DNA from 2 places in the Citrobacter sp. U14242 genome. Region 2 is predicted to be linked to the other one. Evidence: predicted binding sites of a transcription regulator. Region 2 holds the regulator's gene; the other holds the start of a gene.
The links. Region 2 encodes CRP, which controls carbon source genes, mostly activating them, when cyclic AMP is high. Its sites were predicted from a motif close to ATGTGANNNNNNTCACAT; they were not measured.

Region 1 (4,464 bases), on a different contig from region 2:
CAAAAAAGCGATCAGATCAGTATACAGTTATTCGGTTATACGACGATAGACTGTCGGTGTAATTTCTGGCGCGTTGTCGTCAAGCCTGATTGCCGCTTTGACCGCTTTCGCCGCGTCCTGCCAGCTGGCTTCGTCTTTGGCGTGGATTACCGCCAGCGGACGCTGACCGTCCACGCTGTCGCCCAGACGCGCCATGTCGGTGAAACCAACGCTGTAATCAATGGTGTCCGAAGCCTGACGGCGACCGCCGCCCATGGAAACAACCGCCATACCCAGCGCACGGGTATCCATTGCGCTGACAAAACCTTCGGTATCAGCATATACCGCTTTGCTGAGCATTGCCGTCGGCAGGTACTTCGCATAGTTTTCCACGAAGTCGGTTGGGCCTTTCTGCGCCGCAACCATGCGGCCAAAAATTTCTGCCGCTTTACCGTTATCCAGCACCGCCTGCAGCTTCGCGCGGGCTTCAGCATCATCTTTCGCCAGTTTGCCGGAGATCAGCATTTCCACGCACAGCGCCATGGTGACGTCTAACAAACGCGGATTGCGGTATTCGCCGGTCAGGAACTGCACAGCTTCACGGACTTCAACCGCGTTACCGGCGCTGGAAGCCAGCACCTGGTTCATATCCGTTAACAGTGCGGTGGTACGCACGCCTGCACCGTTCGCCACACCGACAATCGCTTCGGCAAGGGCTTCTGAAAGTTCATAGGTCGGCATAAAGGCGCCACTGCCGACTTTGACGTCCATCACCAGCGCATCCAGCCCTTCCGCCAGCTTTTTAGCCAGGATGGAACCGGTGATCAACGGAATGGAATCCACCGTCGCGGTAATATCGCGGGTGGCATAAAAACGTTTGTCCGCCGGTGCGAGCGAACTGGTTTGTCCAATTATCGCCACACCCACGTCTTTAATAATTTCACGGAAACGCGCGTCGTCCGGGAAGATATCAAATCCCGGAATGGCTTCCAGTTTATCCAGCGTACCGCCGGTATGACCCAGGCCTCGCCCGGAAATCATCGGGATGTAGCCGCCGCATGCTGCGACCATCGGGCCTAACATCAGTGACGTCACGTCACCTACACCACCGGTAGAGTGTTTATCCACAATCGGGCCGTTCAGCTGCAAACTTTTCCAGTCCAGCACGGTTCCTGAATCACGCATTGCCATGGTCAGCGAGACACGCTCTGGCATTGTCATATCGTGGAAGAAAATGGTCATCGCCAGGGCGGCGATTTGCCCTTCAGAGATGGTGTTGTCGCGAATACCGTTAATAAAGAAACGAATTTCTTCATCACTCAGCGCATGACCATCACGTTTTTTACGAATAATTTCTTGTGCGAGAAACAAGGTAACCTCCCGATTATGGGCCGGGAAAGCACTGTGCTCCCCGGCGGGTCGTATTGATGCCGGATGGCAGCTAGCGCCTGATCCGGCCTACGATGGGCAATGAAAACTTAGTAGCTGCTTGCGCTCTTACCGTCGCCGTGACCCAGCGCTTTCAGCAGGCTAGCCAGCAGGCTGGATGCGCCAAAACGGTAGTGACGGGAATCGGCCCAGTCAGCGCCAAACAGTTCATCGGCAATCGCCAGGAACTGCTGCGCATCTTCAGCGGTACGCACACCACCAGCCGGTTTGAAACCAACAGTTTTAGAAACACCCATATCGCGGATCACTTCCATCATGATGCGTGCGCTTTCCGGCGTCGCATTGACCGGTACTTTACCGGTAGAGGTTTTGATGAAATCAGCACCGGCTTTGATGGAGATTTCAGATGCTTTACGAATCAGAGCTTCTTCTTTCAATTCGCCAGTTTCGATGATCACTTTCAGCAGCACATTGGCTGCTGCGCACGCGTCTTTACAGGCTTTAACCAGATCGAAACCAATCTGCTCATTGCCTGCGATCAGTGCACGATACGGGAATACCACATCAACTTCGTCTGCACCGTAGGCAATCGCGGCGCGAGTTTCTGCCAGCGCGATCTCGATATCGTCGTTGCCATGCGGGAAGTTAGTAACGGTGGCAATACGGATGTCCGGTGTGCCCTGCTCGTTCAGCGTCTTACGCGCAATAGGGATGAAACGCGGATAGATGCAGATTGCCGCCGTGTTACCTACCGGGGTTTTTGCCTGATGACACAGCGCGATCACTTTTTCATTGGTGTCGTCGTCATTCAGGGTGGTCAGGTCCATCAGTTTCAGGGCACGCAGGCTGCTTGCTGTTAAATCGGTCATAACATTCTCCAACGGCATCGCCGTATAAAATTTCACCTTGCGAGTTTGTTAGTATTCTAACATCCGCTCGCTATCACACTTCGATATACATCACAGTTAATGAAAACCACATACAGATTTGCATTACTCTAATGAGATCTACTTCAAATAAATGACCTTTACTGGCGGCGTGCGGTGACATCAGGCGCATCCGGATCAAAGGTTGGCGCTGCGTTGCTTCCTACAATGGCGCTTAACCTTCAGTACATAAAGGAACTAACGATGCCCACGTCAAGCGAACTCGCACTGCAACAGCGCTGCCAACAAATCGTGACCAGTCCAGTGCTCAGCCCTGAACAAAAACGTCATTTTCTGGCACTGGAGGCAGAAAACGCTTTGCCGTATCCACAGTTGCCTGCTGAAGCACGCCAGGCGCTGGATGACGGGGTTATCTGCGACATGTACGAAGGTCATGCCCCGTTCAAACCGCGCTATATTTTACCCGACTACGCGCGTTTTCTGGCCAACGGTTCATCATGGCTGGAACTGGAAGGAGCAGAGGATCTCGATGACGCATTATCCTTACTCACCATTCTTTACCACCACGTCCCGTCAGTGACGTCGATGCCAGTGTACCTCGGTCAACTCGATGCGTTGCTGCAACCGTATGTTAAAATTCTAACACAAGACGAGATCGATATTCGAATAAAACGTTTCTGGCGTTATCTCGACAGAACGCTGCCTGATGCATTTATGCACGCCAATATCGGTCCTGCCGACACGCCTGTAACACGGGCAATTTTACGCGCAGATGCAGAGTTAAAGCAGGTTTCGCCCAATCTGACATTTATTTATGATCCGCAAATTACTCCTGATGATCTACTGCTCAACGTCGCGAAAAATATCTGCGAATGCAGTAAACCGCACATTTCTAACGGCCCTGAAAATGATAAAATTTTCACAAAAGGCCACTATGGCGTCGTCAGTTGTTACAACTCACTGCCGCTGGCGGGCGGTGGAAGCACACTGGTCAGACTCAATCTGAAAGCCATTGCAGAACGCAGCACCTCTGTCGATGACTTCTTTACGCGCACCCTACCGCATTACTGCCAACAGCAAATCGCCATCATTGATTCACGATGTGAATTCCTCTACGAGAAATCACATTTCTTTGAGAATAGCTTCCTGGTACAGGAAGGGTTGATCGATCCCGAACGTTTTGTGCCGATGTTTGGCATGTATGGCCTGGCAGAAGCCGTAAACCTGCTGTGTGAGCAAGCAGGACACAACGCGCGTTACGGCAAAGAGGAGTACGCTAACCAGCTTGGTTATCGTATTAGTGCCCAGCTCGCCAACTTTGTTAACAACACACCGGTGAAATATGGCTGGAAGCAGCGCGCGATGCTGCATGCGCAGTCAGGCATCAGTTCTGATATCGGCACCACGCCGGGCGCGCGTCTGCCATATGGTGATGAACCCGATCCCATCACCCATCTGCAAACCGTCGCGCCGCATCATGCGTATTATCACGCCGGGATCAGCGATATTCTCACGCTGGACGAAACCATCAAACGTAACCCACAGGCGCTGGTACAACTTTGCCTCGGCGCGTTCAACGCCGGTATGCGTGAGTTTACCGCCAACGTGAGCGGCAACGATCTGGTTCGCGTCACCGGCTATATGGTGCGCCTGTCGGATCTGGAAAAATACCGTACCGAAGGTTCACGTACCAACACCACCTGGCTGGGCGAAGAAGCCGCGCGCAATACGCGTATTCTGGAACGACAACCTCGTGTGATTAGTCATGAACAGCAGATGCGCTTCAGTAAGTAAGCTGATTCCCTTCTCCTGCGTCGACGGGCCAGGCAGTCGTCTGGCCCTGTTCCTGCAGGGGTGCAATCTGCGCTGTAAAAATTGCCACAATCCGTGGACGATGGGCCGCTGCAACGATTGCGGGGAATGTGTGCTGCATTGCCCGCATGAAGCGTTAAGTCTGAGCGCGGGAAAAGTAGGGTGGCAATCTGATATTTGCCAGCAATGCGACACCTGCCTGCATATGTGTCCTCAGCAGGCCACGCCGATGACGCTGACCATGAGCGTGGATGAGGTGCTGCAGCATGTTCGTAAAGCCTCGCCGTTTATTGAAGGAATGACGGTCAGCGGTGGTGAGGCGACAACACAGTTACCATTTATTATTGCGCTATTTGGTGCGATCAAAAGCGATCCGCATCTGCAGCATCTCACCTGC
Region 2 (4,464 bases):
GGCGGTCGAGAAAGTGGTGGGTTGATCGCCTGTTTGCCGGATAAGGCGCTTGTGCCGCCATCCGGCAAACCTCTTAACCTTTCATATCCCGCAGCCGCCTGCTAAGCCAGATACCGTGGTGCGGTCGCTGGCGCCAGGCAACAGAAGAGATGGTGTGCATGGTATTAAGATGCCCCAGTATTCGTTGTAGATGCTGCTCAAGCGTACTTAATGGGCCGTGTGAGAGCATCTCTGGTGATTCGAGAATATTCACATCACCTGAACTTCCCGGCCCGTCATATTCCAGCCGCTGTTGACAGCGCTGGAGCGCAATTTCGCAGGATTCCAGATATCGCTGCGCCAGATCCGGCGTCAACATCGTGTGCTCTCTTGCCAGGGTAGTCATTGCATTGATGTGCTCGACGATGAACTGGCTGTGTGTAACCCACAGTTTCATATCTGCCAGATAGTGCGAGTTAAACCCGGGTTCCTGCATGGCCTGGTTTAATGAGTTAAACAGCGTGTTTTGCGCCTGGTTGACCCGCATGCGCTGATACGCCAACGGTGTGGCTTGCGGATCGTTGCTGAGGATTAGGCGGATGGCTTCTTGATCTGCTCCTAGTGCATCGTGAGCGTTCTTACGTAGTAAACCACTCTGCCATTGCGGCCACAGCCAGAGCGTACCGCCAAAGGCGATCAAACAGCCGATCACGGTGTCGACAAATCGGGGCACGATAAACTGTTCCCCGTTCAACGTCAGTAACTGCAGGGTATATACCGCCGTGACCGTAAAGCCCACGGTGGCCCAGCCATAGTTTTTGCGGATGATCAGATAGCTCACCAGGGTTATCAGCAGCATAGCTGCCAGCGTGAAGCCCTCAGGAATATGAAAGTGCAACGTAACACCCGCAATCACCAGTCCGACAAGCGTGCCCACCGAGCGGTGTAAAATACGCACCCGGGTTGCGCCGTAGCCATTCTGAGTGACGAACAGTATCGTCATCAGGATCCAGTAAGGTTTTGGCAGGTGTAAAGCGCTACCCATCAGGCTGGCGATACTCAACATGACGCTGATGCGTCCGGCGTTACGCAGCGCCGGAGATTTCAACGACAAATAGTTTTTCAGTGCCGGAATTAACGGTAATCGACGCTGTTTATCAGCCATCAAATCCCGGGCATATAGTGGGCGTTGGGTACGCAGCACACGGGCAATGCGGCTGAAATGCCAGTAGCAAAATTGTCCCACCGGATTATCCGGGTGCTGCCGGGCAATCTTCTCCAGGGTGCCTATCTGCTTTTCCATCGAAAAACGCGTTGGCAAGCGGTGGTACAAAATGTCATCAGCCAGTACGCGCAGGCGTTCGGCAACGGTGCGAGCGTTCCAGCGAATCACCTGTTCAGCATGACTGCGTTCAACAAGCTTCTGCACTTCTTCGGGTTGATGCAGGCTGACGGAAATATGTTCCTGTAAATCCAACGCTTCCTGGAAAACACGTAGCAAGCGTTTGTATTCATTATTGTGATGTGCCGACAGCATGTGCATTTGCTGGTAGCACTGGGTAATCAGATCCACGGCTTTTTGTTGACGGACCAGCAGGGGCGGTAGTGCTTTTTCGGGATCGGTATGCTGGGTCAACATGCTGTATTTGGCCTCACAGTAATCGGCTAATTCGCGGTACAACAAACTGAGTGATTCGCGCAGCGGTTGTTCACGCCACATCCAGAACCAGAACCAGTTAAACAGGCCGTACCATACTGTCCCCAACGCGTAGATCAGCAGTGGTTCCCAGACGGGCATGTTCCCGGCCAGACTCAGTGTGAAAATCGCCGCGATCAGTGAGGCGGGCAGAAGTCGTGCATGCAACGGGCTTAGCTCGGCGGTCACACCGAGAATCAGCGTCAGGCCGGTGAGGATCAGCGGCAGCGGTATCGTTTGTGCCAGCAGTAACTGCATGATCAGGCTGCAGCCGGCAAACAGCGAGGCGCCAATAACTAAGCGTTTGAAAAAGCGCTTATGCGGGGTATCAAGACCGGCAATGTTGCAGCAGGCGGGGACGAGGGAGAAAAGCAGTCCCAAATGAAGCTGACCAATGATAAGACCGACAGCCACAGGTAAACATAGCACCAGCGTCTGTCGTAGTGCGTAGTTGATCTCGGGGTGATAAATCAGTCTTCGCCACATCGGAGCAAACAAAAATGGCGCATTACTGCGTAACACGCCATGTCGATGGGATTAACGCGTGCCGTAGACGACGATGGTCTTACCATGCGCGGAGATCAGGTTCTGATCTTCCAGCATCTTCAGGATACGACCAACGGTTTCACGGGAACAGCCAACGATCTGGCCAATTTCCTGACGGGTGATTTTAATCTGCATGCCGTCCGGGTGGGTCATCGCGTCAGGCTGTTTCGCCAGGTTCAGCAGAGTCTGGGCGATACGACCGGTTACGTCGAGGAAGGCAAGGTTGCCCACTTTTTCAGACGTTACCTGCAGACGACGAGCCATCTGAGAAGACAGGCGCATCAGAATATCCGGGTTAACCTGGATTAATTGACGAAATTTTTTGTATGAAATTTCAGCGACTTCACATGCGGTTTTGGCTCGTACCCAGGCGCTACGTTCCTGGCCTTCTTCAAACAGGCCTAGTTCACCAATGAAATCGCCCTGATTCAGATAAGAAAGGATCATTTCTTTCCCTTCTTCATCTTTGATCAGCACTGCCACTGAGCCTTTAACGATGTAATACAACGTTTCCGCTTTTTCACCCTGGTGAATCAGCGTGCTCTTCGATGGGTACTTATGAATATGGCAATGAGACAAGAACCATTCGAGAGTCGGGTCTGTTTGCGGTTTGCCAAGCACCATGCGCGGTTATCCTCTGTTATAAGCTGTCTCCAGAGCCAGAAAACGACGCTGCCTCTGGGGTTGCAAAAATATGCTTCCCGCTACCTGGGAAAGGGGCTGCTAAAAAGTGAACTGCAGCCTGTAATGTGATGTCCTCTGCATACCTGCAGTACGCCAATGTATTACTGTAGCGTCCTGACTGTTTTAGCATAGCTTTCGCCGTGTGTCTCCTGGTGTCTCGCTTCAGCATGACGCAGGTCGCCTTCCGTTGCGAGAATTGTTATGTACGCGTAATCTGTCAGGAAAATTGAAACATTGGAGTTACGAAATATGCAAGCGCGTGTAAAGTGGGTTGAGGGGTTAACCTTCCTCGGTGAGTCCGCCTCAGGCCACCAAATTTTGATGGACGGTAACTCTGGTGATAAAGCGCCGAGCCCGATGGAGATGGTATTAATGGCGGCAGGGGGGTGTAGCGCCATTGATGTCGTGTCGATCCTGCAAAAGGGTCGCCAGGATGTCACCAACTGCGAAGTGAAGCTCACCTCTGAGCGTCGTGAAGAAGCACCGCGTCTGTTTACCCACATCAATCTGCATTTCATCGTGACGGGGCGCGACCTGAAAGATGCCTCTGTGTCTCGGGCGGTTGATCTTTCTGCTGAGAAATATTGCTCCGTGGCGTTGATGCTGGAAAAAGCGGTGAATATCACCCATTCCTATGAAGTGATTGCTGCTTCGTGATGCCATGCCTGATGGCGTTACACTTATCAGGCCTACAGGATATAAACGTGTAGGCCGGATAAAGCATCAGCCGCCATTCGGCAAAAGAACACATTACTCGATCTTCTTCCCTTCCATCAGCCTCTGCACCAATGGCAGCATGATCAGCTCCATCGCCAGCCCCATCTTGCCGCCTGGCACGACTAACGTATTAATATGGGAAATGAATGAACCCTGAAGCATAGCCAGCAGCCAGGGATAATCGATGCCTTCCAGATTACGAAAATGAATCACTACAAAGCTCTCATCCAGCGACGGAATACTCTTTGCCGCAAAGGGGTTGGAGGTGTCGACGGTGGGCACACGCTGAAAGTTAATATGCGTGCGGGAAAACTGCGGCGTAATGTAATTGATATAATCGTCCATTGAGCGTACGACCGAGTCCATTACTGCCTCGCGGGAGTGACCGCGTTCGCTGGTATCGCGGGTGAGTTTCTGGATCCACTCCAGGTTCACTATAGGGACAACACCAACAAGCAGATCGACATGCCGCGCCACATTTTGTTGCGGGGTTACTACACCGCCGTGCAAGCCTTCATAGAACAGCACGTCCGTCGGTTCAGGCAGCGGCTGCCAGGGGGTAAATGTGCCCGGAACCTGATTCCACGGAACGGCTTCATCATACGTGTGCAGATATTTTCGTGACTGGCCTTTGCCCGACTGACCGTACTCGATGAAGGTGTGTTCCAGCAGGCTGAAATCGTTGGCTTCGGGGCCGAAGTAGCTGATGTGTCGTCCGGCGTCGCGCGCTTTGCGGATCGCCATATCCATTTCCGGGCGGGTATAACGATGAAAACTGTCACCTTCCACCTCGGCGGCACGCAGATTTAACTGTGCGAAAATTTTACGAAACGCGAGGCTGG

Region 1: the regulator CRP is predicted to act here: its motif matches at 2,369-2,386, upstream of deoC (deoxyribose-phosphate aldolase).

Annotation. Positions count from the first base shown of each region.
Region 1 covers NZ_JBKGLW010000007.1:74,945-79,408, reverse strand. The annotation lists gene deoA (thymidine phosphorylase) at 28-1,350, opposite strand; gene deoC (deoxyribose-phosphate aldolase) at 1,458-2,237, opposite strand; gene ACLJXE_RS13050 (YjjI family glycine radical enzyme) at 2,499-4,049, shown strand; gene ACLJXE_RS13045 (YjjW family glycine radical enzyme activase) at 4,021-4,464, shown strand, end outside.
Region 2 covers NZ_JBKGLW010000002.1:44,090-48,553, reverse strand. The annotation lists gene ACLJXE_RS03005 (aspartate aminotransferase family protein) at 1-25, shown strand, start outside; gene ACLJXE_RS03000 (YccS/YhfK family putative transporter) at 74-2,161, opposite strand; gene crp (cAMP-activated global transcriptional regulator CRP) at 2,213-2,845, opposite strand; gene ACLJXE_RS02990 (OsmC family protein) at 3,155-3,562, shown strand; gene ACLJXE_RS02985 (phosphoribulokinase) at 3,656-4,464, opposite strand, start outside.